2 regions of the Flavobacterium sp. SORGH_AS_0622 genome follow, and region 1 is predicted to be linked to the other one. Evidence: riboswitches for the same ligand, from Rfam matches in the RefSeq annotation. Region 1 holds a riboswitch; the other holds the start of a gene.
The links. A riboswitch is a leader RNA that binds a small molecule or an ion and turns the genes downstream of it on or off. The one in region 1 is predicted to bind S-adenosylmethionine.
Positions count from the first base shown of each region.

Region 2: another riboswitch for S-adenosylmethionine. It lies ahead of QE431_RS16220 (TlpA disulfide reductase family protein); the one in region 1 lies ahead of QE431_RS01860 (homocysteine S-methyltransferase family protein).

Region 1 covers NZ_JAUTAX010000001.1:410,781-426,724, reverse strand. Annotated here, with positions in the region: gene QE431_RS01880 (class I SAM-dependent methyltransferase) at 1-319, opposite strand, end outside; gene metF (methylenetetrahydrofolate reductase [NAD(P)H]) at 449-1,405, opposite strand; gene metH (methionine synthase) at 1,574-4,249, opposite strand; gene QE431_RS01865 (hypothetical protein) at 4,589-4,849, opposite strand; gene QE431_RS01860 (homocysteine S-methyltransferase family protein) at 4,913-5,917, opposite strand; SAM riboswitch class I at 6,221-6,337, opposite strand; gene QE431_RS01855 (hypothetical protein) at 6,449-7,252, opposite strand; gene QE431_RS01850 (NAD(P)/FAD-dependent oxidoreductase) at 7,427-8,479, opposite strand; gene QE431_RS01845 (bifunctional precorrin-2 dehydrogenase/sirohydrochlorin ferrochelatase) at 8,575-9,156, opposite strand; gene cobA (uroporphyrinogen-III C-methyltransferase) at 9,329-10,102, opposite strand; gene QE431_RS01835 (HEPN domain-containing protein) at 10,095-12,185, opposite strand; gene QE431_RS01830 (sulfate adenylyltransferase subunit 1) at 12,347-13,591, opposite strand; gene cysD (sulfate adenylyltransferase subunit CysD) at 13,736-14,635, opposite strand; gene QE431_RS01820 (phosphoadenylyl-sulfate reductase) at 14,788-15,498, opposite strand; gene QE431_RS01815 (sulfite exporter TauE/SafE family protein) at 15,524-15,944, opposite strand, start outside.
Region 2 covers NZ_JAUTAX010000001.1:3,840,975-3,856,918, forward strand. Annotated here, with positions in the region: gene QE431_RS16190 (M4 family metallopeptidase) at 1-4,131, opposite strand, end outside; gene QE431_RS16195 (hypothetical protein) at 4,229-4,366, opposite strand; gene QE431_RS16200 (hypothetical protein) at 4,559-6,169, opposite strand; gene QE431_RS16205 (hypothetical protein) at 6,340-6,588, opposite strand; gene QE431_RS16210 (polysaccharide deacetylase family protein) at 6,856-7,635, opposite strand; gene QE431_RS16215 (aminotransferase class V-fold PLP-dependent enzyme) at 7,867-9,339, opposite strand; gene QE431_RS16220 (TlpA disulfide reductase family protein) at 9,436-10,425, opposite strand; SAM riboswitch class I at 10,674-10,773, opposite strand; gene QE431_RS16225 (hypothetical protein) at 11,040-11,390, opposite strand; gene QE431_RS16230 (TonB-dependent siderophore receptor) at 11,536-13,398, opposite strand; gene QE431_RS16235 (PLP-dependent aminotransferase family protein) at 13,466-14,962, shown strand; gene QE431_RS16240 (hypothetical protein) at 15,079-15,534, shown strand; gene ligD (DNA ligase D) at 15,543-15,944, shown strand, end outside.

The DNA of each region.
Region 1 (15,944 bases):
CGTCATAAAGTGAAAAGAAAGCTTGTTTTTGAGACACAAAATTTCTGTTAATCTGGCGCGCTTCCTGAAACATCAGCTCGGACATTTCTAATCCATAATATTTTAGTTTTTCCGCCTGTTCAAACAAAAATTCAACATGACCAGCGTTTCCGTGGCCTAATTCCAGAATTTTATTTTCTTTGGATATATTTAAATTTTGAATCGAATGGCGCGTCATATTGATGTTTGTTTCGTTCATCATATTTGCCATTTCGATTCCTTTTTCTCCCGATGGATTTTTTAATTGAGAGGCTATTGCTTGTAATTCTTCTTGTTTCATAACTTTTTAAATTTCAATTAAAAAAAATCCAAATTCCAAGCCTTGTTTGTCATTGCGAGGAACGAAGCAACCACAGTAAAAAAGCACAAAAGCTAAACACTTGAGATTGCTTCGTTCCTCGCAAAAACCTTAAAAAACCTGACTCGCTATCTGGCGGATATTCTCAGATTTCCCCATTGAATAATAATGCAAAAACGGAACTCCCGCTGCTTTTAATTCTAATGACTGCTGAATTGCCCACTCGATTCCGACTTGTTTGATTTCAGCATTATTCTTGCATTTATCTACAGCATCGATCAAATCTTCTGGAAGATCAATTCTGAAAATCTGCGGTAAAACCTGTAAATGTCTTTGAACAGCAATAGGCTTAATTCCAGGAATAATCGGAATTGTGATGCCCATTTCTCTTGCTTTTTCTACAAAGGCAAAATATTTTGAGTTGTCAAAAAACATTTGCGTTACTACGTAATCTGCTCCTGCGTCAACTTTTTCTTTTAATCTCTTTAAATCTGATTGTAATGATGGTGATTCTAAATGCTTTTCAGGATAACCTGCAACTCCAATACAAAAATCGGCTTTATTATCAACATCCATTACTTCATGAAGATATTTTCCGCAATTCAAATCATTAATTTGTCGAACCAAATCGATTGCATAATGATTTCCTCCCGCTTTTGGTGTAAAAGACTGCTCATCTTTCATTGCATCTCCGCGAAGTGCCATTACATTATTGATTCCCAAATAATGACAATCTACCAGCATATATTCTGTTTCTTCCTGTGTAAATCCGCCGCAGAGCAAATGCGGAACAGTATCTACATTGTATTTATGCTTTATAGAAGCGCAAATCCCAAGCGTACCTGGACGCATACGAGTTAGTTTTTTATCCAAAAGTCCGTTACCACGATCAATGTAAATATACTCTTCGCGAGAAGTTGTTACATCAATAAACGGCGGTTTAAACTCCATTAAAGGATCGATATTATCATACAATTCCTGAATGCTTTTCCCCTTTTGAGGCGGAATAATTTCAAATGAGAATAATGTTTTTCCTTTGGCGTTTTCTATATGCTCTGTTACTTTCATTTTTTAAGTTATGGGTTATGAGTTAAGTGTTTTGAGTTTTTAGTTCGTGTAAAAAATCTGAAATCAAAAACTTAAATCAATCTTTTATTTGTTTCATGTTTCAGGTTTCAGGTTTCAAGTTCTCTATAGCAACTTGAAACCTGAAACCTGAAACAAAAATAACTTTCATTAATCTGCTATATTAGGATTTAACCATTTCATGGCGTAATCTGTTGGAACGTTTCGTCGTTTGGCGTAATCTACTACCTGATCTTCTTTTATTTTCCCTAGTCCGAAATACCTGCTTTTTGGGTTTCCAAAATAGTATCCCGAAACCGATGAAGCCGGCCACATCGCCATGCTTTCTGTAAGCGTCACTCCAATTTCTTCAGCTACATTCAAAAGCTTCCAAATCGTTGGTTTTTCCAAGTGATCGGGACAAGCTGGATAACCTGGAGCTGGACGAATTCCTTTATAATTTTCTTTAATTAATTCTTCGTTTGTTAGCGATTCTTCTCTATCGTAGCCCCAAATTTCTTTACGTATTTTTTCGTGAAGATATTCGGCGAAAGCCTCAGCAAAACGATCGGCAAGTGCTTTTACCATAATCGAATTGTAATCGTCTAAATTCTTTTCATATTCCGCTGCCCATTCATCTACACCAAAACCTGTTGTTACGCAAAAAGCTCCCATGTAATCCTCTATTCCGCTGTCTTTTGGCAGAATAAAATCGGCTAGAGCAATATTTGGAGCGCCTTTTGTTTTTTGTGACTGCTGGCGAAGCGTTAAGAATTTTTCCAGTACTTTTCCGTTTTCGTCACGTAATTCGATATCGTCATCATCAACCTGATTCGCAGGGAAAATTCCGTAAATACCTTTTGCTTTTAGTTTTTTCTCTTCTAAAATTACCTTCAACATCGCCTGAGCATCGTTAAACACAGATGTTGCTTGTTCGCCCACAACCTCATCGGTTAAAATCGCAGGATATTTTCCGTACAATTCCCAAGTTTGAAAAAATGGTGTCCAGTCGATATACGGAACCAAAACATCAAGTTCTATTTCAATGGTTTGTGCTCCAATTACTTTTGGTTTAGTCGGTGTGTATTCAGACCAATCCAATTGTAATTTGTTTTTACGGGCATCTTCAATCGTGAGGAAATTTTTATCTCTTGAACGATTTAAAAATGTTTCTCTAAAAGAATCGTACTCTGCACGAATATCTGCCGCATATATTTTTCGGTTATGATCTAACAGGTTTCCTGCAACCGTAACAGCACGCGAAGCATCGTTTACGTGAATTACCGTTTCTCTGTATTGCGGTGCAATTTTCACGGCTGTATGTGCGCGCGAAGTTGTTGCCCCGCCAATCATAATCGGGATTTTAATATCTTGTTTGTCTAATTCTTTGGCTAGATACACCATTTCGTCAAGCGAAGGTGTGATCAGTCCGCTTAATCCGATAATATCTACGTTATGCTCAATCGCCGCTGCAATAATTTTTTCTGGAGGAACCATAACTCCAAGATCTACAATCTCGTAATTGTTACAAGCCAAAACTACCGAAACGATGTTTTTCCCAATATCGTGAACGTCACCTTTTACAGTTGCCATTAGGATTTTTCCGTTTCCTTGTTTATCTCCAGCTTGTTTGCTTGCTTCAATAAATGGCAGTAAATAAGCAACTGCTTTTTTCATTACACGAGCCGATTTTACCACCTGAGGGAGAAACATTTTTCCGCTTCCAAATAAATCTCCAACCACGTTCATTCCCGTCATCAAATTGATTTCGATAACTTCGATTGGTTTTGTTGCTGCCAAACGGGCTTCTTCAACGTCTTCTTCAATAAAAGCATCAATTCCTTTTACCAATGAATGTGTAATACGCTCCTGAACCGTTCCAAAACGCCATTCCTGAACTACTTTTTCATCGCTCTTTGCTTCACCTTTTACATTTTCTGCAAAGTCCAGAAGTCTTTCTGTCGCATCGTCACGTCTATCTAAAATTACGTCTTCAACGTGTTCTAATAAGTCTTTCGGAATATCATCATAAATCGTCAACATTTCGGGATTTACGATTCCCATCGTCATTCCGTTTTTAATGGCGTGGTATAAAAATACCGAGTGCATCGCTTCACGAACCGTATCATTTCCTCTAAAAGAAAACGAAACGTTACTTACACCACCACTAATATGTGCATGAGGCAGATTCTCGCGAACCCATTTTGTTCCTCTAAAGAAATCCAAAGCATTTAAGCGATGTTCTTCCATTCCCGTTGCAACTGGGAAAATATTCAAATCGAAAATAATGTCCTGCGGAGGAAACCCTACTTTGTTCACCAAAATATCATACGAACGCTGGCAAATCTCTACTCTACGATCGTAATTATCCGCCTGACCTACTTCGTCAAAAGCCATGATAATCGCCGCCGCTCCGTAACGTTTGATTAATCTCGCGTGGTGAATAAAAGCTTCTTCTCCTTCTTTTAACGAAATCGAGTTTACAACGCTTTTTCCTTGTACTACTTTAAGACCTGCTTCGATGATTTCCCATTTCGAACTGTCGATCATAATCGGCACTCTCGAAATATCTGGTTCTGCAGCAATTAAATTCAAAAATTTAGTCATTGCTGTAACACCGTCAAGCATTCCTTCATCCATATTAATATCGATGATTTGTGCTCCTCCTTCTACCTGCTGTCTTGCAATATCAAGCGCCTCGTCATATTTCTCTTCCTTGATTAATCTCAAGAATTTTCTTGAACCTGTTACATTCGTACGCTCACCAACGTTTACAAAAACACTTTCGGGCGTAATAATCAATGGTTCTAATCCTGATAATACAAGGTCTCTTCTTTTTTCTGTCATTTTCTTTAAGTTACTAAGTCCCTAAGATTCTAAGGTTCTAAGTTTTTTATTCTATTTTCTTTCCTGCAAGGTTTTTAAAACCTTGTAGGTATATTCGTTTTCAATATTTTAATTTGGGCGTGTCCCTCCGGGTCGGGCTATCCGTTACAAGTCCTCGCTCTTCCTTCGTCAGGCTGTGGGCTTTTCACTTCTATCCCTCACGCAAACTCGGTTGAAACAAATAATCTATTTTCCACGATTTCAATTGTCATTTTTTTCTACCGATGATTTCCTACGGAACATTTTATTCTCAATTCAACCTGCAAGGTTTTTAAAACCTTGTAGGTTTGTTATTGACTTTTAATCACTAAAAATATGTTTCTCAAATCCTCCATTAAACACCTTTTCGATCCATACCCTAAATTCTAAATTTGTCGTAATATGATATATTTTACCATTACTTTCTATTTTGAATTTTTCGTTATTATCAATCTTACTTTTAATACTTTTTAATTCAGATACACAATATAAATATGGATTCATCGTATCATACCAATTTGAATTTAAAAAAGCTTTAAATACTTCCCCATCTTCTGAATAAACAATATGCTCTCCATCCATTTAATATATTTATCAAGTATATTCATACCTACAAGGTTTTGAAAACCTTGCAGGAGCGAAACTTTAGGCAATAACCGGCGCTACTCTCGGTTTATAATCCTTCGCAACCTCAGCCATTAATCGAATATGATCTGGAGTTGTTCCGCAACAGCCTCCAATGATATTAATCAAATTGTCCTCTAAATATTCTTTTATAAAAGCTTGCGTTTGTTCTGGCGTTTCATCGTATTGTCCGAAAGCATTTGGCAATCCTGCATTTGGATGTGCCGAAACATTAAAACTTGTATTATGTGCTAATGTTTTCAAATACGGTTTCAACAAATCGGCTCCAAGAGCACAATTGAAACCTACACTTAATAATGGAATATGTGAAACTGAAATCAAGAAAGCTTCAACTGTCTGTCCAGAAAGTGTTCTTCCTGAAGCATCCGTAATTGTTCCTGAAACCATGATTGGAATATCTAGATTACGTTCTTCTTTTACTTCTTCGATTGCAAAAAGTGCTGCTTTAGCATTTAAGGTATCAAAAATCGTTTCTACTAAAAGTAAATCGCATCCCCCATCCATTAACGCTTCTGCCTGTTCTTTGTATGCAATTCGCAAATCGTCAAACGTTACGGCTCTGTAACCCGGATCGTTTACGTCTGGAGACATACTTGCCGTACGGTTTGTTGGGCCAATTGAACCAGCAACGAAACGTGGTTTTTCTGGATTTTTTGCGGTAAACTCATCGGCTACTTGTCTTGCAATTTTTGCTGATTCATAGTTTAGCTCGTAAACCAAATCTTCCATGTGATAATCGGCCATACCGATTGTCGTTCCTGAAAAGGTATTGGTTTCTACGATATCTGCACCAGCTTCGTAATAAGCAGCGTGCACATCGCGGATCGCCTGTGGTTGTGTTAAGGATAATAAATCGTTGTTTCCTTTTAATGGATGTGGAAAATCTTTGAAACGCTCTCCTCTAAAATCTTCTTCGGAGAAATTATAGCGCTGCAACATTGTTCCCATTGCTCCGTCAAGGATTAGGATATTTTTCTTTATTGCTTCTTGTATCGTAATTGCCATATCTTTTTTTCTTTAGCTTCTAAGATACTGAGGTTCTAAGATGCTAAGTTTTTTTATTATGATTGTGAAGTTTAACCTTCGATATTTTTTTTACACTAATTCCAAAAGTGCAATATTGCATGCTAATTAGCCCCGATGGAAGCAAATATCCTTTTATTCTGGGGTTCAGAATAAAAGATATTTGTGTACAGCGGGAACTATTGACTGCAAAAATGCACCAATGATTCGCTCCTGATACAGAATCTGTTTCAGTAATTATTGTAAGTTGTCAGGAAAAGTTTGAGAAATACGAGTTATGTATTTGTGTTATCTATCTTTAATACTGGAAAATGTCGTATAAAGTAGAATTTAGCACCTTCTTTATGATAAAGGGTTGCTAAGGTTTCATTGGGTCTATCCCTCCGCCTTTCGTGATAACTAACAGTAATTTTAAGAACAGTGCAAAGGTATGAAATAGGCTTTCGATTTGCAAATGTTTTTTTTCTAAGGTTCTGAGGTACTGAGATGCTAAGGTTCTAAGTTTAGAGCTCCTTATAAGTTTATTGTTTTAATTCTATAATATTCCATCTCAAACGTTCTTACTTGCTCTAAATAGTAATAGTTTGTAATTAGTTTTTCTAGTAGAACAATTTCTTTAGTTTTTCTGACTTCTTTTTCATTATTATAAGGAATACCAGATTTTCGATTAAATTCGTCTGCGACAAATTGACTTAAAGATCTAAGATATAGCTCCTTCTGTTTTTCAAAGTCAAATTTATAATTATAATAATCCTCATCTGAGTCTAAAAGATAGATGGAGTATTCAGCACAAGCATTCAATCTAATAGCCTGATGTCCGTAATACATTAATGATGGAGACCAAGACAAATAAATATTATTTATTGTTTCATATAATTGAATTAGCTTTGCTCTCTCATCTTTATACTTTATATCTCCATTTTTTTGTTTAAGATAATAAGAATATAATAAGTAAAAATCGTCGCCGCCAAGCGGATCGCCGAAATCTAAAACCTCTTCAACCCCATTTTGATTAATAAATTTCTTAGGTAAACGATTTGCATTGTACGCTGCAAAAGGACTAGAAGGGTATTTTTCCTTAAAGACAGGAAAAAGCATTTCAATTTTGTTCAGTTCATTTTTAGAAAAATCTCTATAATAGTTATCTTTTTCTCCAAAGATGATTATTCTTTGCTTTTCTAGGTTCAGATCATCAGAAAAATGAGGTAGACATTGATTCCCAATGTTACTATTCGATTTTAATATTATTTTGCCTCTAGATTTATTACACGAAACCAAAAAGCTCAAAAGAATCAAAAAAATTATAATATGTTTCATTATTCTTTAACTCTAAATTATTCCGTAAAAGTAAGAAATATCCTTGTTTTTAAGAAAGGTGCTAAAATAAAAAAAGCCCAAACTAAAAGTTTGAGCTTTTCTATATAAAAAATCTTAGTCCCTTAGAACCTTAGTCCCGATCCCGAAATTTTGGGACGGGATTAGCATCTAAGATTAAACTATCGCTTTCACAACTGCTTTTGGAGCTTCCTTACGAGTTCCGTCGAAACCGTCTACACCAGAAACTGTTGTATATTTCAATACATATTTTTTACCTGGATTGATGATTCCGTAAGCAGCTTGACACATTAAAGTTGCTTCGTGGAATCCGCAAAGGATTAATTTTAATTTTCCTGGATATGTATTTACGTCTCCAATGGCGAAGATTCCCGGGATATTTGTCTGGTAATCTAGTGCATTGTTTACTTTGATTGCATTTTTTTCGATTTCTAATCCCCAGTCGCCAATTGGACCTAATTTTGGAGTTAATCCGAAAAGTGGAATGAAATAATCACACTCGATTTTACGGTGTGCTCCGTTTTCTTCGATATCTAATGACTCAACATGCTCAGCACCGTTGATTCCGATAACTTCTGCCGGAGTGATTAATTTAATTTTTCCAGCGGATTTTAGTTCCTGTACTTTTTCTACAGAATCTAAAGCTCCTCTAAATTCGTTTCTTCTGTGAATTAAAGTTACTTCTGAAGCTACATTTGCCAAGAAAATACTCCAGTCTAGTGCTGAATCTCCTCCTCCTGCAATTACAACTCTTTTATCTCTGAATTTCTCCGGATTTTTGATGAAGTATTTAACTCCTTTATCTTCATAAAACTCGATATCTTCAATAAGTGGTTTACGAGGCTCAAAACTTCCTAAACCTCCCGCGATTGCAATAACTGGCGCGTGAAATTTAGTTCCTTTGTTTGACGTTACGATAAAACTTCCGTCTTCTTGTTTTTCGATTGTTTCTGCACGCTCACCTAATGTAAAACCTGGCTCAAATTGTTTAATCTGCTCCATTAATCCATCCACTAAATCTCCAGCTAAAACTTCTGGAAATCCTGGGATATCATAAATTGGTTTCTTTGGATATAATTCTGAAAGCTGTCCTCCTGGTTGAGGCAGAGCATCTAATATATGGCATTTTAATTTTAATAATCCTGCCTCGAATACGGCAAATAAACCTGTTGGGCCTGCTCCAATTATAAGTATATCTGTTTTAATCATTATGTTGTTGTTTATAATCATTCTTAATAGTGCAAAGAAACGAATAATTTATTCTACTGACAATGATTTTTATCATTCATTTCTAAGCGATATTTTTACTCTCTATTTTTGAGTGAAGCGGTGATTTCATTCATCTTCTTCACTTTTTCTTCAAAATTGCCTTTTAAGGTTCTCCTGTATTCATTTAGGTTTTCTACCATTTGATTAATATCGTCGGGAATTATTTCTTCGAAAAATTCTCTTAGCCTTTTGGCAGTTGTCGGCGATTTTCCATTGGTCGAAATGGCGATTTTTACATTTCCTTTCGTTACGATGCCACCTAAATAATAATCACATAAGTCCGGCGTATCGGCGATATTGCAAATCAAATAACGCTTTCTAGATAAATCGTATATTCTTTTATTGACTTTTAAATCGTCTGTACAGGCAATTACCATGTGACGTTTTTTGAGCATTTTCTTTTTGAACTTTGCTTCCGTCAATTTAATTGATGGATGCCTTTCTGCTAAAATTTTAATTTCTAAATGAAAATCGGGCGCTACAACCTCAACATTTGCATTTGGACTCGATTTTAACAAAAAAGAAAGTTTTTCCAGACCTACATTTCCGCCTCCCACAATCAATACATTTAAATTGTGAAGTTTTAGAAATATTGGATATAATTCGTTTTGTTCCATGTTAATCATTTTTCATCTATTCAAAATTAGATGATTTACCCATCAAATGTTCCTAACGGCACATTTTATTGGGAACATTTTTTATTCTACCGATGAAATGTTCCTAACGGAACAATCTCTTCACGTACATTCGGTTAAAAACGGATGCTCCAATGTTGATTCCTGCGAAATTTTACCTTGTGATTTCTTTTGATAGAAATTCTTCGTAAAATCCTTTTAATTTGTTGCTTTCGCGGACAACTTCTCCAAGAACAATAATTGCTGGTGAACCTAATTCTTTTTGTTTTACAACTTCTAAAATCGAATCAACTGTTCCTACGCCAACTTTTTCTTCTGCTGTTGTTCCGTTTTGGATGATTGCAACTGGTAAATTTCCTTTGTTTTCTTTTTGAAACAAATCGATAATTTGAGGTAATTTGTGCATTCCCATCAAGATTACAACTGTTGCTGAAGATTGTGCTGCCAAAGCAACATCTGCAGATAATTTTCTATCTGAAGTTGTTCCTGTAATAGCCCAAAAGCTTTCTGAAACGCCGCGTTTTGTAATCGAAATTCCTTGACTTGCAGGAACTGCAACTACCGATGAAATCCCTGGAACAACGATTGTTTCAATTCCGAAACTTTCTGCAAAATCAATTTCTTCGCCGCCTCTTCCAAAAATAAAAGGATCTCCGCCTTTTAATCGAACTACGTTTCCGTAAGTCAAAGCATTATCAACAATTAATTGATTAATTTGATCTTGCGTGTAAGCATGATTTCCGATTCTTTTGCCAACAAAAATCTTGATTGCATTTTTAGGTGCATAATCCAGAATTTCTTCATTGGCCAAAGCGTCATATAAAACCACGTTGGCTTCAGCCAATGCTTTTACAGCTTTCAGCGTAAGTAGATCAGGATCACCCGGACCTGCACCGACTAAAGTTATTTTTGGTTTTATATTAAGCATTTGCTAATTCTTGAGCTCTGAAAGTTTCAATTTTATCAAAGAAAACTACTGCCTGAGCAATGTAATCTTTAGCGAAAGCTTCAGAAGGTTCATTTTTATTGATCTGGTAAACCAAATCTTTAAAAGTTGAATTCAATTCGATTTTATTGGTATCAATAAAAACAGTGTCAAACAAATCGACAATTCCTGCATGATGGTTTGTTTTTTGGTTTTCTGCCAACAATAAAGCTTTTGCTCCATTTACAAATCCTGCATAAGCATGATAGATTGCGTCTGACCATTTTTTCTCGTCGAAAGATTCTTGAGCCAAAATCAATTTCTCTTTAGCTTCAAACAATAAAGTCGCTACTAAATCGATCACAACTCCCGCACATTCTCCAACTCCAACTGCTTTTACATAGTTGTCTGCGTTACCCCAATCTACAAAATCAGCTTCTGTTAAATTGGTTACATCTGCGAAAGGTTTTAAGATTTCGTAGAAATATTTTTCTCCTTTTGTATCATAATAATCAAGGAATTTTTGTCCGCTTCCGTTAGCATCAAAATCATTTAAAATGGTACGTAACGTATCAGGACCTCTACGACTAGGCACTTTGATTACTTTATCAGCAAAACGTCCAGCGCCATTTCCTAATCTTCCTCCACCTAACAAAACTTGCAAAGCCGGAGCAACTAATTTTCCTGAATTGATTGACATTCCTTGGAACCCAATTGCAGACATATTGTGCTGCCCGCAGGCATTCATACAACCTGAGATTTTAATTTCGATTTCGCGGTTGTTTAAATACTGAGGATATTCGGCATTTAAAACTCTTTCTAATTCTTCTGCAATACCGGTACTGCTTGCAATCCCCAAATTACAAGTATCAGTACCCGGACATGCCGTAATATCTCCTGTAGAATTATATCCTAATTGAACAAAGTCAAGCTTGGCTAATTCCTGATAAAAGAAAGGAAGATTCTCTTCTTTTACGTGACGTATTACAATATTTTGACGCAATGAAAAACGTAATTCATTTGCTGCGTAATTTTTAATTAAAGCGGCTAATAATCTGGCTTTATCTGTATAAAAATCTCCTAGTAAAACTTTGATTCCGATGGCATAATAACCTTCTTGTTTCTGCTTAATTACATTCGATTTTTTCCATGCTTCATAAGCTGCAGTATCTTCGATTGTAACTTGCGGAACTTCTAATAATGGTTCAGCAATTGGACCTTCAAAAGCAGTCGTATCAATTTCGTAAGTTTCAAAAGCGATTGCTTTTTTCTCTTTTTCAACCAAATCAAGGAAAACATCTTTTCCTATTTCTTTGATTAAGAATTTCATACGCGCTTTCATTCTTTTGGCACGCTCACCATATCTGTCAAAAATACGGATGATTCCTTCTGCTGTTGGAATGATTTCGTTTACTGGAACAAATTCCGAAAGCAATTCTGCATGTGCTGGCTGAGATCCTAAACCTCCTCCAAACATGATTTTAAAACCTTTTTGTCCGTCTTTAATTTTCGGAATAAATCCTAAATCGTGTAAATAACTCAAAGCCGTATCTTCGTCTGAAGAAGAGAACGAAATTTTGAATTTACGTCCCATTTCCTGACAGATTGGGTTTCTTAACAGATATTGAAAAAGTCCGTGTGCGTAAGGCGAAACATCAAATGGTTCGTTTACATCTACACCTGCCAATTCACTTCCTGTAATATTTCTAACCGTGTTTCCACAAGCTTCACGAAGTGTGATATCATCTTTAGCCAAATCTGCCCAAAGTTCTGGTGTTCTGTCTAGACTTACGTAGTGAATCTGGATATCCTGACGTGTTGTAATATGCAAACGTCCTGTAGAATATTCATCAGAAACTTGTGTAATACGCACTAATTGCTCGCTGGTAACTTTTCCATAAGGCAATTTGATACGGATCATCTGAACGCCTTCCTGACGCTGTCCGTAGATTCCGCGCGCTAAACGAAGACTGCGAAAACGCTCATCATCAATTTTTCCTCCACGGAATAAATGAATCTTTTTTTCTAATTCGATAATCTCTCTTTGAACTATCGGATTTTCTATTTCTGTTCTAAAACTTTCCATTTCTTTTACGCTTTAGGCTTTAGGCTATACGCTTTAAGCTTTATTTAACTTTGTGTTTTTTTTGCTTTAGGCATTAAGCAATAAGCTTTAGGCTCTTGCATACCTTTTTATACATCTTTTGCTAAAAGCTTATTGCCTAAAGCTTATAGCTTACAGCAGGTTTACATGATAAATCCTACTCCTGCTGTTGTGTTTGTCGCTGTATCAATTAAGATAAAAGCTCCGTTTGATTTGTTTTCATTATAAGAATCAAAATATAACGGTTTGCTTAATTTAATGCTTACTTCTCCAATTTCGTTAATGGCTAATTGTGAAGCTTCTGTCGTTCCTGAATAATCAGTTGCAATTGTATTTTTAATACTTTCTACTTTTGCCAAAACTCTATTCGTATTATGCTGTACTAAATACTTTGTTCCTGGAACCAGTTTTTTACTATCCATCCAGCAAACTGTCGTCGTAATATCTTTTTCAATTTTTGGAAGTTCATCTGATTTTACAATCATATCTCCTCTGGTTACATTGATATCATTTTCTAATTCGATTGTAATCGAAGATCCTGCAACGGCTTCATCAAATGTTTTATCGAAAAAGTGAATTTTAGACACTTTTGATTCTGTTAAAGAAGGAAGAACCGTAACGGCATCTCCAACTTTAATTGAGTTTCCGTATAATTTCCCTGCATAACCTCTAAAATCATGATATTCTTCTGTTTTTGGACGAATAACGGTTTGAACTGGGAAACGTGCTTTTCCAGCTTCAAAAACATCAGAAGCATGCAATCCTTCTAAATGTTCTAAAACGGTTTGCCCATCGTACCAAGGCATATTTTCTGATTTGTCAACCACGTTTCCGCCGTTGATGGCGCTTAACGGAATATAACTTACGTTTTGTTCCTTAAAAGTACTTTTTGCATTTAATGCCTGAAAATCAGCTTTTATTTTATTGAAAACTTCTTCTGAGTAATCCACTAAATCCATTTTGTTGATGGCAACAATTACCTCTTTTACTCTTAATAAATTATTGATAAAAAAGTGGCGGTATGTTTGCTCAATAACACCTTTTCTGGCATCAATTAAAATGATCGAAACCTGAGAAGTCGACGCTCCTGTAACCATGTTTCTTGTATATTCTACGTGACCTGGAGTATCGGCAATAATGTAACTTTTCTTTGCAGTCGAAAAATAAATATGCGCAACATCAATTGTGATTCCTTGTTCTCTCTCTGCTACCAAGCCATCAGTTGCCAAAGAAAAATCAAGGTAATCGTATCCTTTTTGTCTGCTGCTTTTTTCGATTGCTTCTATTTTATCAGTTGTCAATGACTTTGTATCGTACAATAATCTTCCGATCAAAGTACTTTTTCCATCATCTACACTTCCTGCTGTTGCTATTTTTAAAACGTCCATTCTAATATTTTTGTTTCAGGTTTAAAGTTTCAGGTTTCATGTTCTCTCGAAACTTAAATCTGTATGTTTTTGTTTTTTTTGATTCTACTTTTAAAATTTCGTTCAGAATTGCATTTACAATTAACAATTCATAATTAACAATTATTAAAAGTATCCTTGTTGTTTTCTCTTTTCCATTGCAGCTTCAGAACGTTTGTCATCTATTCTGGCTCCTCTTTCAGAAATGGTTGATGATCTAATTTCCCCAACAACTTCTTCAATTGTTGCAGCGTAAGATTCAACAGCCGCTGTACAACTCATATCTCCAACGGTTCTGAAACGAACAATTCGTTCTTCGATTTGTTCGTCTTCTTCCTGATAAACAAAAGGAGAATGCGACCAGATTAAACCGTCTCTCAAAAAAACTTTTCTTTTATGTGAAAAATAGATTGATGGAATCTCGATTTGTTCTTTTTCGATATAACTCCAAACATCTAATTCTGTCCAGTTTGAAATTGGGAAAACACGAACATTTTGTCCATTTTCGATTTTTCCATTTAAAATATCAAACAACTCAGGTCTTTGATTTTTTTCGTCCCATTGTCCGAAATCATCACGAACAGAAAAAATACGTTCTTTAGCTCTTGCTTTTTCTTCATCACGGCGAGCTCCACCAATACAAGCATCAAACTTAAATTCTTCAATTGCATCTAAAAGTGTTGTAGTCTGTAGGCTGTTACGGCTTGAATATTTCCCAGTTTCCTCAACCACTTTTCCTTCATCAATAGCATCCTGAACATTACGAACGATCAACTCTAAACCTAATTCTTCAACCAATTTATCTCTGAAAGCAATTGTCTCAGGAAAATTGTGCCCCGTATCTACGTGCAATAGAGGAAACGGAATTTTTGCAGGAAAAAATGCTTTTTGCGCTAAACGCACCAACGTGATAGAATCTTTTCCTCCTGAGAAAAGCAAAACCGGTTTGTCAAACTGTGAAATTACTTCTCTGAAAATGTATATTGCTTCACTCTCTAAAGCGTTTGTTTTTAATACTGAACTCATTGTTTTTTTGTTTGATATTTTGTTGTGAAAATTTTGTTTCAGGTTTAAAGTTTCAAGTTTTTAACCTGATCTAAAATCTTCACTCTTTACTCTATAATCTATTTTCTATTCTCTAAAAAAAGTCTTGCCTCTTGCTTCTTTCTTCTAAAACTCTACTCTTTCTTAGCACTATGAAGCCCGCACTCCTTATGGCTAGATTCCCACCACCATCTTCCGGCTCTGATATCTTCACCTGGGAAAATTGCTCTTGTACAAGGTGCACATCCAATACTTACGAAACCTTGTTTGTGTAAAGCATTTTGAGGTACATTGTTTTCCTGAAGATAAATTTCAACTTCTTCTAAAGTCCATTTTAAAAGCGGATTGAATTTTATGATTTCGAAGTTTCCATCGTACTCAAACAAGTTTAAATCTTGTCTGTTTTCTGACTGCTCAGCTCTTAAACCTGTAATCCAAACTGAATTTCCTGCCAAAGCTTTTCGAAGCGGAACCACTTTTCGAATAAAACAGCATTCTTTTCTGTTTTCAACTGAATCGTAAAAGCTGTTTGGTCCTTTTGTTTTCAGAAGATTTTCTACTGAAGCAGCTTGTGGAAAAAAAACCTCGATTGGTCTTTTATACTTTTTTAAAGTTTTGTGAAAAACGTCGTAAGTTTCTTGAAACAATCTTCCGGTGTCTAAAGTAAAAACAGTAATATCAGTATTGCTTTTTGCAATAAAATCTGTAATTACCTGATCTTCCTGACCGAAAGAAGTTGAGAAAATTACTTTTCCTGGAAATTTTTCTGCTAAAAAAACTAACGTTTCATTTAGCGAAAAATCTTTAGTTTTTTCTAATAATTCTTGTACAATAATCGCACTCATAATCTCTATCTCCCTATCTAAAGAATTATAATAATTTAGATAATGTTTTTAAACTCAATAATATAATTAGAACTCCAACCGCAATCATCATTGGTTTTCTTTTAATTTTGTTTACCAAATATGCTGCTAACGGCGCTGCAATAACTCCTCCTAAAATCAATCCGATGATTACCTGCCATCCGTGGATGCCTCCAAAAAGCATGAACGTAATGCCGCTTGCAAATGAAATTGCAAACTCAGCTGCATTAACCGAACCAATTGTATATCTCGGATTTCTTCCTCTTCCTAATAATGTTGAAGTAACGATTGGCCCCCAGCCTCCGCCTCCTACTGAATCCATGAAACCACCAAAAGCGGCCAAAGCACTTAATTTTTTAGTTTTCTTCTTTACAATTGTTTTTTTCAATGCTTTTCTAATGATTACAATCGCTAAAACAATCATGTAA
Region 2 (15,944 bases), 3.4 Mb from region 1:
GTGAGAAGGTACATCTTCGTAAACAATTTCAGGTACACTTAAATCAGATAACTGTACATATTCTGATTTCTCTGTAATCTTAATATTATCTACTGCAAAACCATTAGCAAATAACCCATTATCATCGTGCTGGAATGCTACAATAACACAAGGTTTTCCTGCATACGGAGTTAAATCTACGTGATATTCTATCCAGTTATTAATGTAATACATTTTAAATGCCTGTTCCCAGGTTTTACCACCATCTGTACTTACTTTTACATATCCGTCAGAAATTCCAGCGCCATCTCCAAAGGCATCAAATGTCAAGTGTGCTTCTTTGTAATTGCTCAAATCCAGCACAGGAGAAGTCAACATATCATTTGCAGCGTCGCAGTTACAAATATCATCGTTACTGGCCATAAATTTTGTATGCTCTGTTAGGTAAAAACTTGGAGACCTTAAATCTAAGTATGTTCCGAGTTTCCAGCCTGCAGCACCTTTGTTTTCAAAAGTTCTCCATCCTTTATATCCAGCTGCATCTTCAAAATCCATTGTATAAGGCAGCACCGCTATTTTCTCATCTTCATTGTTCCAATTATCGTAATCAAAAGTGTAAGTATTATTTTCTGGCTTGATATCCTGAGTCATATCATCAGGAAATACAGAAACTTTAATGGTATTAGTACCAATGCTTTTTAAATCAATATTCGGAATAGCGTACGTTATGGTATCTCTATACTTAGTAAATGCCAATGCCACTTTTTCTGTTTTTGAATAAACTTCATTTTGTAAATTATCAAGAATTTTTACGGCAACATTTACCTGCTCTGCTTTTGTCGCAAAATTATTGATGATTTTAGTAGTTATTGTTGTATTAGTATTGTCAATTTTACAACTTCCAGCATCTATTTTTGCATCTAAAAGCACCAAGTCATAAGGTGCATTATCTAGATGAATATTATCTATAAAGGCTCCTAAGAATCCGTCATTATAATCATCTGTAGCAACACGAAAACGAATCGCTCCTTTTTTACCTGCAAGTTCACTTAAGCGAATACCAATTGGCTTTTTACTAAAATCATTATTAATTCCAGTAAACCATGGGCCTGACAATACACCATCATCATAAATATGTAAAGTTGAAGGATAATCGATACCGGTAACTTTTTTCCAGTTTTGATTATCTTCAGAATATTCTACCACTAATCCATCATATCCATTGTGAAACAATGAAATAATATCAAACTCAACATACGGAGAGGCAACATTACTAAAATCGAATACTGGCGATTGTAATGTAAAATCAGCATTCAAAGCCATTCTTTCAGAAGCATTTGCAAGGTTTTCAGTAGCCCACAAATATTTCGATTTTGTATCTCTAAATGAATAAGAAGATGCCTGCCAAATAAATTTTTGATTGGTAGCCAGTGATTTTGAATACCAGCCTCCCGGTGTTCTTTCAAAATTTTGATTGTAAGGAAACTGAGTAATAATACCGCTGTACGAAGCACTTATAGCACTATTATTAGCCGCTACAGGATCTTGGCTGTATGATACAAAAGCTTCATAAGTATGCAGACCTGCTGCTGATAAATCAATTGTTCCATCAAAAGGAATTGTCATTTCTGTATTTCCTTTAAATGCAGTGCTTAACGTTATATCTTTCCAGATGGTTTGATTTCCAGAAGCTGTATCTGCATATCCCACTTTTAATTGAGATCCTGCTGGTATATCTTTACAGCCCACATTATAGATCGTTGCTGTTAGTGCATGATTTGCTGACAGCGAAGTGCCGGTATATTCCGGAAGATTTAATCCTACTACTTTAAGATCAAAATCTTTTTGCTCTGGAACAACCATAAAACTTGTAGTAAAAGAAATTCCATCTTTTGCGCCAAATTCTGTAACTGGAGCAAAATCAAATTTAACTTCTACATAGTTTAATTTAGTCGTGCTTATTAAGTAAGGAAGTTTTTCCTGAATTTTTACAATCGTTTCTTCACCAGATGCCAAATCTTTATCAAAATTAATAACGCCATTACTGCCGTAAATTTCATTCAATCTGCCGCCAAAACCTGGCACCATTAATCTCAACTTATAATTTAAAACCTCATTTGCTTTAATTACAGTTGAGCCTGTATTTTTAAATTTAATATAAAAAGGCTCATCTCCTTTTAAAGAACCACAGGATGCCACAGGATTTTCAACAGAAACAAGTGCTATTTGTTTATCTGCATAAGCAGTTCCAATACCAATTGCGTACCAGGCATTACTAACTTGTTTGTATTCTTCAGAACCTATTCCGTATAAATCTTCTGTAACCATTAAGGTTGCCTGACGCATATCGCTAAAGTTTGAAGAAGGCGATAAATACTCTGTTAGTGTTATGTAGGCAATTTTTTCTGCTTTAGTCAGACCAATAGCTTTAACATCATAACTATTATTAAGGTCATTTACACCTTGACCACCTTCGCTTAAAAGGTAAAACCAATAATTCGTGATACCGCTGTTAATGTGCACGCCGCCATTATCGTAACTAACATTTGTTGGACTTATCCAATTTATTCCTCCATACGTATCAGGCTGACCCTGCGCTTTTGGGTTACCCATATTTCTCATACTGCCATGAGTGTACAACTCACTTCCAAGCATCCAAATATCTTCTTTTTTGTCTTTTCCAACATAAAATTCAACACACGTACCAAAGATATCACTGAAAGATTCATTCATCGCTCCCGATTCTCCTTGATAAATTAAGTCGGCGGTTAAACCTGTTACACCGTGAGTTAATTCGTGGGCTGTAATTCCTAAACCAACATACGGCGTACCATAACCATCTCCAAATTGTGCCCATCCGCCAGTCCATGAAGCATTTTCGACATTAGTGCCTAAATGCGCAAGACCAATAATGGTCATTCCTTTATCATCGATACTATTTCGATTAAACCTTTCACCATAATATTCTATGGTTTTCTGCATACCCCAATGAATATCCATAGCAACCTCATCGTGATCTTTGTTATGCAGTTCATTCCAAATATTATCTTCATCAACAAATTCTGTGATTACCTCATCTGCAGCATGCTCGGCATGGTTCATATTCCAAGTAACCATTGGTACTTTATATTTACCTTGCAGACCTTCTAGTCTGTATCCGTCAGCATATTGTTTGGTATTAAAAACTACTTCTCCAGCATATCTTGATTTACCTTTTCCTAAACTCTGATCTCCAAAAGCAGCATCACGACTTAAATCAAGGTTTAAAACTATTTTTCCTGTATTTGCATCTACATAAATGGTATGACTTGATTGCGGATTTGTCGCATAAATATTAAATTTCCAAGCCAGGTAATATTCTTTTAATTCAGAAGAAAAATTAGGTCCAACATAAACCAGCTCCCCCTGTGGTTTTGTGCTAATGTTTTTATTAACTAAAGAACCTAATTTTTTACTCTCCCAAATATATTGCTGTGCATTTACGGCTTTAAGCGCATTGTCTAAAGCTGTCGCTGCATTTATTTTATAATTGCTGCTTACCGTTAATTTCTTAGCCGTTGCACCAAATGCATCAATTTTAGTTTTATTTTCTCTCACCTTATAAATTGCTCCTTCAACAGGAACCGAGTTATGCATTTGCTGATACGTAACTACTGTTCTCCCATGAGTATCAGAAACTGATTTTACCTGCATTTTATCGGACGCAGCTAAATCAAAATCGCCTTTTTTAACCTCAAATATATTTTTAGCCGTTACGTTTGCAGTTTTTGCAAAAGACTTAACCTTTGTACTAACTGAATCCTGCGGATTTGTTTTTTGTACCGTACTACTTAGATTTTGTCCGTATAATTTTTGGCTTTCCTGTTCCTTCTTCTTTACTGCTTCAGTTTCAGCATCAGAAAGTTCTATTCCGTTTATTTTTTCTTCTTTTTGAGTGAGAAGATTTGCAGCATCATTATTCTGACTTGAATATGAATCACTGGCATTTTTAGAAACCTTATCTTTTGTCCTGCTTAAAGTTGGTGATCCTAATGCCATTACTGCATTGCCCTTTAGTTTGTTGGGAACAGGTGACTGAGCCATTCCTACGGAACAGACAAAGAAACCTAACAAAACAAACAAATACTTGGTTTTAAAGTAAATTTGGTTCATTCGTTTTAAATTTAAAAATTAATAATATAGTATGCTTGGTTAATAAATATTGTGCTTCGATGGCTCATAGCAAAACCATAAAAGCAGTTTCTAAAAATCAATTCGGAGTTTGATCTTTAGGATTTTCTTTTGTTATTTTTTCTAGAATTTTTAAAAGGGTTTTCTTTTTTGTTTCTGTTTCTTCTAAGAGTTGTTCTAAACTTTTAGGAGGGATATCTTTTTTCTTCCTATTCATTCTAATTTATTTACTTCGATCTGCGCGCTAATCGATTTGGTAAATGTAGAATGGAGATTATGTGTTTATGCAAAAAAGGACTATTGCAAAAACACTCTGAGGCAGAAAAGTTCCACCCAGAAAGCACTCAAAAAAAAATAAACCAAACTAAATCAGATCATTAGCTTGGTTTATTTTATGATGTTAAATACGTTAAATTGTATTGAGATAAGTGGAGAGATTTACCTTTTCGTTGGTTAAATCAAACTTTTTACGCAGTCTCGTTCGGGCATTTTCGATAGATTTAAAGGATTGTCCTGTAATTTGAGAGATTTCTTTTGTGGTTAAATCCAGATATAAAAGTGCACATAATCTTCGATCTTTTGGAGTAAGAGAAGGATAATCCTCCGTTAATTTGTCGAAAAAAGATTTATGAACCTGCTCAAAACTTATTTCAAATTCTTTCCAGATGTCTGTATTCAAATTCTTCTCAAGACGCTTTAAAACTATATCAATAGCCTGCTGCATTTCTTTATTAACAGTTTTGAGTTTAATCTGTTTAAGATCCGTCAGGATTTCGTTAATGCTGTCTGTACGATGTATTTCTGCCATTGCCTTTCCTATGAGAACCTTTTTTTTGGCTTCCAAACTTTCGTTTAAGGCTTGCATTTTTGTCTTTAATTTCTCTTTTTCGAGCTGATTTTTAATATTCTTGTTGCGGTATTTTATCAGTAAAATAATTAAAATCAATATCCCGATAACCAATATTAAACCAACTACATAATATTTAAATCGCTTTTTTTGCTCAATAAGCATCTTTATCTGGGTTCTGGCTTTGTAATCCTGTTCCAGCTTTATTCTTTCAATGTTTACTGTCTTTTCTTCAATATTTATACTATCCTTAATGGCATTATATTTCTGAAAATAATAAACAGCATTTTTATAATCCTTCTTAATTACATAAACTTCATAAAGCATTTTATTGAGGTCTAAACCAGAAGAACTATATACATTTTCGCTGCATAATTCTAAACCTTTCTTTGCGTTTACAATTACGGTATCATAGTTTTTTTCTTTTAAATTATATTGAGAAAAAGACTGATATACAAAAGCCTGCAGTAAATTATCAACACGATTGCTCAATAAAGAAAAAGCTTTGTCAAAATACTCATCAGCTTGTGTCTTATTTTTTTTCAAAACATATGCTCTTGCAAGATTAGTGAATACGTAAACCTTTAGATCATCATTTTTTAAACTTTTATTTAGTCCTTCGGCTTTATGAAAATAATGCAATGAAGAATCTAAATTTCGACTGAGATATAAAGTCCCAATATTATTTAAAATTTTGACCAGTTTTACAGCATCATTTTTTGACTTTTGAAAACGATATACGTTTAAGAAACATTGCAGTGCTTTTTCTTTATTTTTCCCTTGTGCATAGATAATCGCAAGATTGTTTTCTAATTTGGATGCTTCTTCAAGGTTGCCATTTTTTTTGTAGATATCATAGGCTTTTAAATAATACTGAAGGGCAACATCTAATACCTCTCTCGCAGAATACATTTTGCCTGATGTAATATAAACACCAGCCAAGGTAAGTTCAGATTCTTTTGTTTTTTTAGCTTCAGTCTCAGCCAGTTCTATGTATTTTATAGCTCTTTCCCAATCTGTTTTTTGTAATCTTAAAGCAATTTTGCGACACAGTTCTACTTTTTTCTGATGATTGTTAGTAGTATTTACACTATCTATCAGTTCTTGTGTTGACTGTGAATAAATAGTAAGGGGAAGCAAAAAAAGCCATAAAAAAAATAATCGTGGTATCATTTTTAAAAATTCTATTGGGAATTCCAAATTTAAACAATATAGAAAGCTAAATCCTAAATAAAACTCTTAAAAAGCATTCTGCTGCCGAAAACTTAAATATCTAGGAAATGTTTTTTATAAAATTTTTAAAAAGTATATGTAAAAAATTGATTGAAATAGAGTCTCAATTTTTAAGATTCATCTGTGCTTCTTATCATAAAAAACAATATTTCTTCTTCTAGTTCTTTTGATAAATTTTCACATTCCAGCTTACGTCGAAAATTTTTTTCAAACCGTTTCTTATAAACCTGTGCATTGACAACATTACTGCAATAATCATCACAGATGGTTCTAAACTTATCATTTGTTAAGTAGAGAACTTTCATAGATTCAAAATATTCCGCAAATTTGATATTGTATAATTCTTCAGGCACAGTCATAATTTAGAATTTAAAATATAAATTTTTACACTTTTAATCTATGATTAACAGTCTCTAAGAGAAGAAAATAATTCCATAAAATTTCTTTTAGGAACTAAGAAGTAAATTATTTCTATACTAAATTATAAATTTAAAACGCCATTTGTTTTACAAAGATGTTGCAAGTTATAATTTGCAACAATATTAAATTTGAAGATTGTTTTTTGCAACAATATAAACTCAAAGTAATAATAAATAAAAACTGATCAAGCTTATCTTTAAAATCTATTATTCTTCAGGAAGTAAATTATCTAAATCTGATAAAGTGTAAAATTTAAGTCCGTTAAGTTTCATGTACTTACAGACAAATTCTAAGGTTTCGATTTTGGTCTGATAATTTTCGGTTACATTTTTAACTGGTTTGTGACTGCATAAAATCAAGATCTTATCATTTTTCTTCGCGTAATCTAATAACTCCAAAAGATATGGAATACTAAAATGAATATGGCTGTTATCGATATCGAATGCAAATACAATTTTTGAATTATTAAAATAACTGTCCTGCTTTTCAGGAACTTCACCTCCAAATGCCCTGCCTCTAATAATTTTAAATTTGCTTGATAAAGCCTTATCAAGTTCTTGAGACCTTTCGCCGTAAGGATAGGCAAAAGAAGTAACATTAAAAGATTTCTTTTTCATCGAAGCAATCATTGGTTCTATTTCCTGCTTCATATACTCGTCTATTCCGTTTTTTTGTACAAATTTCACAGCATTATAATGATGATAACCGTGGCCAGCAATTTCATGCCCTTCTTTCTGCATTTGAAGAAGTTTTTTAATTTGAGGTTCTCCAATAGAATCTATTCTGCAGACATTGAAAGTTGCTTTCCAAGAATATTTTTTCAAAGCGGCATCAGCTTCAGCCCACTCATCTACGTACGCATCATCAAAAGACAAAATCACACCAGCCTTATAAGGTTTTGGCTCAGGTTTTTCGTTTTTAGTATTACAGGAAAAAAAACTTAAGAACATTAAAAAAAGCATTGTCTTGAGAAAAAATAGCTTCATACAGAGTTGAATTAAATTGAAATTTTAAATATTCTTTAAAGAATAGAATCATTCAAATATAAACACTTTTTGAGATATTTTACTTACACGCTGCAACAAACGAAAACATATTTTCCTCTACTGATCTTCTTAGAATACTATACTTCTAATTACTTTTATAATATCTAACACTAAAGCTAACAGGTTTAAAAAAAACTTGTTAGCTTTAATCTGTGATAGTAATAGAATATCTTATTCCAGTTTAAACCATTCATTTACTTCTTCTGAAATTGTTTCTTTTATTTCTGGATTTTCAAATTCATTTGAAACCGAATTATAGACATAATCTTTCTTCCATTTTTTATAATGCAAAGCGATCTGCTCAATTGCATCGCATATAAATGTAACCTCATCGTTTGTCATAATCGGATGCAGTGACAAACGAACCCATCCTGGTTTATTGGTCTGGTTTCTTTCTAATAATTCATTAGTAAGTTCTGCCGATTTTTTTTCATTTATATTGAAAAGATAATGCGCATATGTACTCGCACAAGACCACCCGCCGCGAACCTGAATGCCGAAACGGTCATTTAAAAGTCTTACGATTAAGTTATAGTGAATATCTTCGATGACAAAAGAAACACAGCCAATTCGTTCTGTTGTAAGGTCTCCTAGAATGGACAAACCTTTTATTTTTTGAAGTCTTGAAAAACAAAGATCAAGCAGTTCTTTTTCTCTGTTTTTAATGTTTGAAACTCCCATTTTATCTTTTAATTCTAAAGCTAAGGCAGTTCTTATTACTTGTAGAAAGCCTGGTGTCCCACCATCTTCTCTAACTTCTATGACCTCGCTATAACAATATTTACCCAGCGGATTGGTCCATTTTACATTTCCACCGCCTGGATTATCCGGAAAATCTGATTTGTATAATTTCTCATTAAAAACCAAAATACCGCATGTTCCTGGTCCGCCAAGAAATTTATGAGGCGAAAAGAAAACAGCATCTAACTGCTGCTCTGGATCTTTTGGATGCATGTTGATTTTAACATAAGGTGCCGAAGCTGCAAAATCTACAAAGCAAAGTCCACCGTTTTGATGCATGATTTTAGCCAATTCATGATAAGGCGTAATAATTCCAGTAACGTTCGAGCAAGCTGTGAACGAACCAATTTTTAAACTTCTGCCGGCATATTTTTTAATTTCTTCCGAAAGAATTTTAGGATCGACCAAATTATTTTCATCTGCGGGAAGAATCACAACTTCGGCATTTGTTTCGTACCAGGAAACCTGATTCGAATGATGTTCCATATGTGTGATAAAAACTACTGGCTTATCTGCTTCATTACTCGTTCGCAGTCCCATGATTCTTTGCAGCTTCGATAAAGCAGCAGTCATTCCGGTTCCTGTTGTGATTAAAACATCAGATTCATTTGCGTTAACTGACTTTTTAATAATATCTCTGGCATGTTGATACGCGTAAGTAGACGTTTTTCCGGTCTGACTTGAAAGCGAATGCGTATTGGCAATCATCGGGCCTATTTTATTAAGCATAATATCTTCGATCGGATTGTATAATCTTCCGCTGGCAACCCAGTCGGCGTAAAGCAGATTCTGCTTTCCATATACCGATTTATAAATATGATTTATACCTACTGTATTTTCTCTAAATTTAGAGAAGTAACATTCTAATTCAATTGGCTGTGTTTCTGTCTCAATAGCATTCATTTCCTGATCATTTTAAATTAACTAAATTTTTTATTGATGAACTTTAATTTTTTGGTGAGCAAAGCATTTTGACTTGACTCTACGTTTTTAAAACGTTCATATTTTTTTCTCTAAAAGCGATTTAAGTGTAGACTGTAATTCTTCGCCTTGAAGATTTTTGGCTACGATTATTCCGTTCGAATCCACTAAATAATTTCCAGGAATCGCTCTTATTCCATATAATTTCGCAACGGCGCTGTTCCAAAAAAGTAAATCGGAAACGTGCAGCCAGGTTAGATTATCATCCTGAATTCCTTTGATCCAGTTTTCTTTCTTTTTATCCAAAGAGATTCCAACAATATTAAATCCCTTATCGTGAAATTCTTTATAAGCGGCTACGATATTTGGATTTTCTCTTCGGCATGGACCGCACCACGAAGCCCAAAAATCGACTAAAGTGTAACCTTTTAAATTTTCATAAAAGCGGATTGGTTTTCCCTCAGGATCATTGGCAGTAAAATCTGGAGCTTTTTTCCCAACTGCTAATCCGTCCAAAACAAGGGCAAGATCTTTTAGTTCTTTTACGTAAGTAGTATTTTGCTGGGTTTTATCAAGCAAGGCAATATTTTGTCTTATTTGTTCTGGCGATAATCTGTAAGACCAATTTCTGTACAATACATAAGCAGAAACAATTGAATTAGGATTTTCTGTAATGAATTTACTGATTTCTACATCTTTTGATTTTTTGTAAGTTTCAAATAAATCTTGAGAAGCAGAACCTTCGACTACAGAATTACTGTAATATTTCTTCGGACTTAATTTTACTGTAATCGGGCTTTTTTCAAGAAAAATATACAAAGGACTGCTTTCTGTATTCACACTTAAACCATATAGTTCTGGCGTTTTCACTTTAGTTTTGAAACTAAAATTTCCGTCTTTTACTTTTACCGAATCAATTGTGGTAAACATTTTATTATGAAACTTTTGCAGATAAACATAATTGACAACTGTATCTACAACAGTTCCTTTTAGTTGTAAATTATTTTCCTGTGCCTGAGATTGCGTAAAGCCAAAAAGTAGCGCAAAGCCTAATAGTATTTTTTTCATTTTATTTTGATTTTTAGTTTAAGATTGGACAAAAGAATTCTAGGCCAAAGTCACAAAGGCTTCTAGAAAATGCTGTTTAATAAAAATATTGGGAGAATTTAATGTCTTCACATTCGGAAAAAAGCAAGACTATTTTCTTCGAAAATTAAATTCAAAAGTTCGTAACCTGAGTATAAGATTGATTCGGTTTTCATTTTAAAAAAATAAAAGTTTAAAAATATGATCTTATTCAGATTTGGAGGAAATCTTTCTTATCTGTCCACCACAGTGGAAGGATTTAGCACCTTATTCGGTAACAGGTTGCTAAGACGTCAATGGGCCTATTCCCTCGGTCTTTCTGGATAAGTATCATTCAGAAATTTTCTGTGATACAAATATACATACTAATTCTATCAAATTAGTAGTATTTAGTAATATTTTTTAAAATTTTATTTTAAGAGTTGCTCAAAACCCTTTAAAACACTCTGGAAAACAATTATTTAGTCCTAAAATAAATTTCAATTAATTTTTATTTTTAGAACAGTAATTCCTAATACAATAGCTTTAAATTCTTTACTCCATAAAAAAACTCATTTCGTTTTGAAATGAGTTTTTAACTTTTCTGACCGAATAAATTATTTATTCTTTCTTTTTTTAGCACTTTCCGTCTGCAGTTTAACACTGTCTTTTTGCACTCCTTTTGAAGGCGTGTAGGTAGACCCATCTTGTGCACTTTCTCCGGGCCCGCTTCCTCTGCCGGCTGTACTTAAAGAATCTGTATTACCATTTGCAGATGTTGGCGTTTGAGTAGTAACAATATTAGTTGATGTAGTGGCAGTATCAGAAACTTGTTTTGTTTCCGTTGTGTCAAGCGGAACACTGGAAGTTTCTATTTGATCGCTGTAGCCGTCATTCTTTTTACAAGAAAACAGCAATCCAATTACAACTACAAAAAGTATGACTTTTAATTTTAATAATGCTTTCATAATAAACGTTTTAATATTTACAAAAGCTAAGTAACTACTTATAAAGCAGTTTATTTTACAATATTTCTATTGAATTTTATATAACCGCAATTGGTTTGATTAGCAATAAAAAAGCCTGTAAATTTCGATTTACAGGCTTTTAAAACTAAAAAGTAACCAATTTTACTCCCAAAGTAAACCATCTTGAAGGGAGAGGCACCGCTCCTACTTCATAATAAGTGGCATTAAATATATTCTGCGCATCTAAAAAGATTGTAAATTTTTGAATAGTCTGACTTATTCTAAAATCATTTACCCAATAAGAAGGTCCAGTAATTCTTTCGTCAAAGCGAGTTGCAAACAATACTGAAAAATCTCTGTATTGATAATCGATCGTATTTGTTATTTGATGTTTCAACGAAGAAATAAGATACTTAGAATATACTTCGGTACGAGAACTTTCAAATTGAGAATCTAAATAAGTATATGCTAAAAGAATATTCAATCTTGAATCTTTAGAAAAATCAAATCTGTAATTACCTCGCAAATTAATTCCGTTTGTTTTTAAATCACCGGTGTTTTGGCTCTGCCAAGGCTGAGTGGTTAAGTTACGCATCCAATCGATGTAATTGTTTATTTTTCTGTAAAAATAATTGGCATTGAAACTTAAAGCTCTTTTATTGTATTTAAAACCAATTTCACTTTGAAAAGCATTCTCTGAATCTAAATCGGCGTTACCAATATTTCCTGTCTGCTTTAAATATAAATCTGTAAACGATGGAATTCTCTGGCTTGTTCCAACATTTCCAATGATTTTAAATGCATCTGTAATGGCATAACTAGCATCAATTCCAGGATAAACCTGCCATTTATAATCAGAATTATAATTTAAATAAGTTCCTAAATTTACGTCTAGTTTTTCTGTAAAACTTGTTCTGTATTCGGCATAGATTCCAACATTCTCACGGTCGTGATCGCCAATATTAGTAGAATGAATATTTTCATTTCTAAATTCTGCGCCAAAACCAATTTCGCCTTTAGACAATTTAACTGTCGAATTCAATTCTCCAGCAATAGAATTAGTATAATGCTGACTTCTTCCAACATTCAAATTTGAGTTTCCTAAGTAACGGTAATCATCATAATTATAGCGGTAAGTTACTCTCGGCATAATTTTCCAATTTTCTGTAATAGCATGTTTCGACTGGATATTGGCAAATGTAGTCTGCACTATTTCGGTAGAATTTCGATCTCCAGGCGCTGCATAAAATCCGTTTGCTCCAAAGCCGTTTTTGATGTAACCTGCCGAACCTAAAATTTCATTAGAATCATTGATCTGTACATTTCCTTGGTAGAAAATTTTATTGTTTTCAAATGCGGTATTATAACGGTAACCGTTACTTTTATCGTGCGAAGCAAAAATTAAATGCTGTTGTTTTTCTTTACCTAAAACGGCTCCTGCCTGCACACCTGTTCCGTAAAAAGTGTCTCCAGTATCTTGAGTATCTTTTTCAAAATTAGAACCCGCATAAGTACTTACCAAAAATCCAGAATCTGTTGGTTTTTTAGTTACAATATTAATTGCTCCCGTTAAACTGTTAATTCCAAAAACTCTCGCAGCTGGTCCACGCACTACTTCTATTCTTTCGATTGCTTCTACCGGAAGAGGCAGATTTAGCATATTATGAGCGGTTTGCGAATCGATTACTTTTGCTCCATTTAGCAAAACAACCGTCTGTTCAAAACTTCCGCCATCTACACTAATATCGGCTTGAGTTCCAAACGGACCTCTTTGTCTAATATCAACTCCGTTTGCATACTGTAATACTTCCTGAAGCGTTCTTCCTGGAAGTTTCTTAATGGTTTCACTTGTTATAACATACACATTTCTATTTTGTTTAGAAATTGGGGTACTAAAACGGTTTTCATTAATTATAACTTCCTCCATATTATTGATGGAATCTTTTTTGGTCTGCGCGTAAAAATTGGTACAAATTACTGTAAAAACAGCAAAATAGATTTTTTTCATTTGGTTAATGTTTTTTTGGCAAAAGTAGTATCTTGCCGTACTAATCAAGCATACCAGTTTTGTAATTATGGATAGTCCGGTTGAAATTCCTTTTAAAAGCTTTATTCAGCTTAAGCCAGAAGAAAATACAGCGCTTTATCTTCAGATTGTTTTTGAATTTATCAAAGCCATACAAACTGGTTTTCTTCCCGAAGGAACAAAACTTCCCGGCACAAGAATACTCTGCAAAGTATTGGCAGTCAATCGCAATACATTAATTAAAGCTTTTCAGGATCTGGAATCGCAGGGATGGATTGAAACGCTTCCGAATAAAGGAACATTTATTTTATCACAGCAAAAACAAAAAAAACAAATTGAATATACTGTTGTAAAAGACCAAAATCAATCTGAATTAGATACTGGTTTTACATTTCAGCGTTCTACGATTCTTGAAAATCCAACAGAAATTAGTAATCTGCCTTATCAATTTAATGACGGAATGCCAGATTTGCGATTGGTACAAACAGATGTTCTGGCAAGACTTTATGTTTCTAAATTAAAGAGACGAAAAACTTCTAAAACATACGAACAAATCGAGCTGCGATCGCATTTAAATTTTAAAACCCATTTTTCCAATTATTTAAATCTTACGAGGGGAATTAGAATTTCGACTTCAAACCTGCTTACAACCAGCAGTCACGAAATAAGCTTGTATCTGGTTACAAAAGTGCTCATAAGTCCTGGAGATAAAGTTGTGGTGGCTTCTCCCAGCTATTACATGTCCAATATGACTTTGACCAATACGGGAGCTCACATTATTTCTATTCCAGTAAATGAAGACGGAATTGACACCAAACGATTAAAAGAAATCTGTGAAACTTCTACCATCAGAGTTTTGTATCTTACTTCCAATTATCATTATCCGACGACAATTTTACTGAGTGCTAAAAAGAGAATTGAAGTTTTGGAATTGGCGAATCAGTATGGATTTGTGATTCTCGAAGATGATTATGACTTTGATTTTCATTATGATAACAATCCTGTTTTACCGTTGGCAGCATTTGATTCTAACCAGCGTGTGGTTTATATAGGATCTTTTGGAAAATCGCTTCCTTCGGGATTTAGCTACGGATTTGTTGCTGCTCCTTCTGAATTTATTAAGGAACTTGAAAAACATCAAAACATTCTCGAACCCGGAATTGATGTTATTAAAGAACAGGTTTTAACCGAATGGATTACTGAAGGCGAAGTGCATCGGCTTTCTAAAAAAAATAAAAAAATCTACAAAGAGCGCAGAGACTATTTTGTTTCATTACTTAACGAAAAACTAAAAGGCAAAATTAAATTTAAAGTGCCGCCGAGAGGTTTAGCCATTTGGGTAGAATGGCTTCCTGATTTTAACCTCATAAAATTTCAGAAAGAATGCTCTACAAACGGATTATTCCTTCCGAAAACCATTTTGTACCAAACCAAAGATCTTACTGCAACCCGTTTAGGATTTGGAAATTTGGAGCCAGAAGAAATGGAAAAAGCCGTAACAATATTAAGCACAAGTCTGGAAGCTACAGTTTCTTCCAACAACTAATTTGAACAAGTATCTCATATACTGACAATTATGTAATTTGTAATTCTAATCCTATAAGCAGAAAAGGTATTTGGAAACTAACTTTGGTATCAATTAGTCTCTAAATCACCTATATCATGCTTTATACTATTTTACAACTATTATTAGTATCTATTGCGGCAACATCTGCCATGACATGGTTTAGTTATGCAATGTCTAAAAATTTCAGGGAATTGTATAAAGAGCCGGTACTCTTGAGTTACGCTATTGACAAAATGAAAATTGAACTTTCAACACAAGCAAAAATAAATTGGGGATGGATATTGCATTATGCAATTGGTTTTTTGTTTGTAGTTGGATATCACACCATTTGGGTAAAGAATATTGCACCAATTACACCGTTAACTGCTCTTATCTTAGGCGCTATCAGCGGTATAATTGGCATAATCAGCTGGATAATCATTTTTAAAATGACCCATCATCAACCCCCAATTGATTTTAGAGGTTATTATATTCAGCTGTTCTTTGCCCATATAATTTTTGCTATTGTTGCGACTGCACTTTATGCTATTATGTTAACCCTGATAATCTAAGAAAACTTATGTCACTTTCTAAATACAACCAAAAAAGGGATTTTAAACAAACACGTGAGCCCAAAGGAGAAATCGAAAAATCGGCTGACAAGTTAATTTTTGTGGTGCAGAAACACGCCGCATCACATTTGCATTATGATTTTAGGTTAGAAATGAATGGTGTTTTAAAAAGCTGGGCAGTTCCAAAAGGACCGTCAATGGATCCTGAAGTAAAACGTCTTGCTATGATGGTTGAAGATCATCCTTATAGTTATAAAGATTTTGAAGGCACTATTCCGGAAGGAAATTATGGGGCAGGAAATGTGATTGTATGGGATAATGGAACTTATACTTCTGATGAAAAAACAGCATCTGATGAAAAACAATTACTGGCCGATCTTAAAAAAGGGCGTTTGAGTTTTATCCTAAAA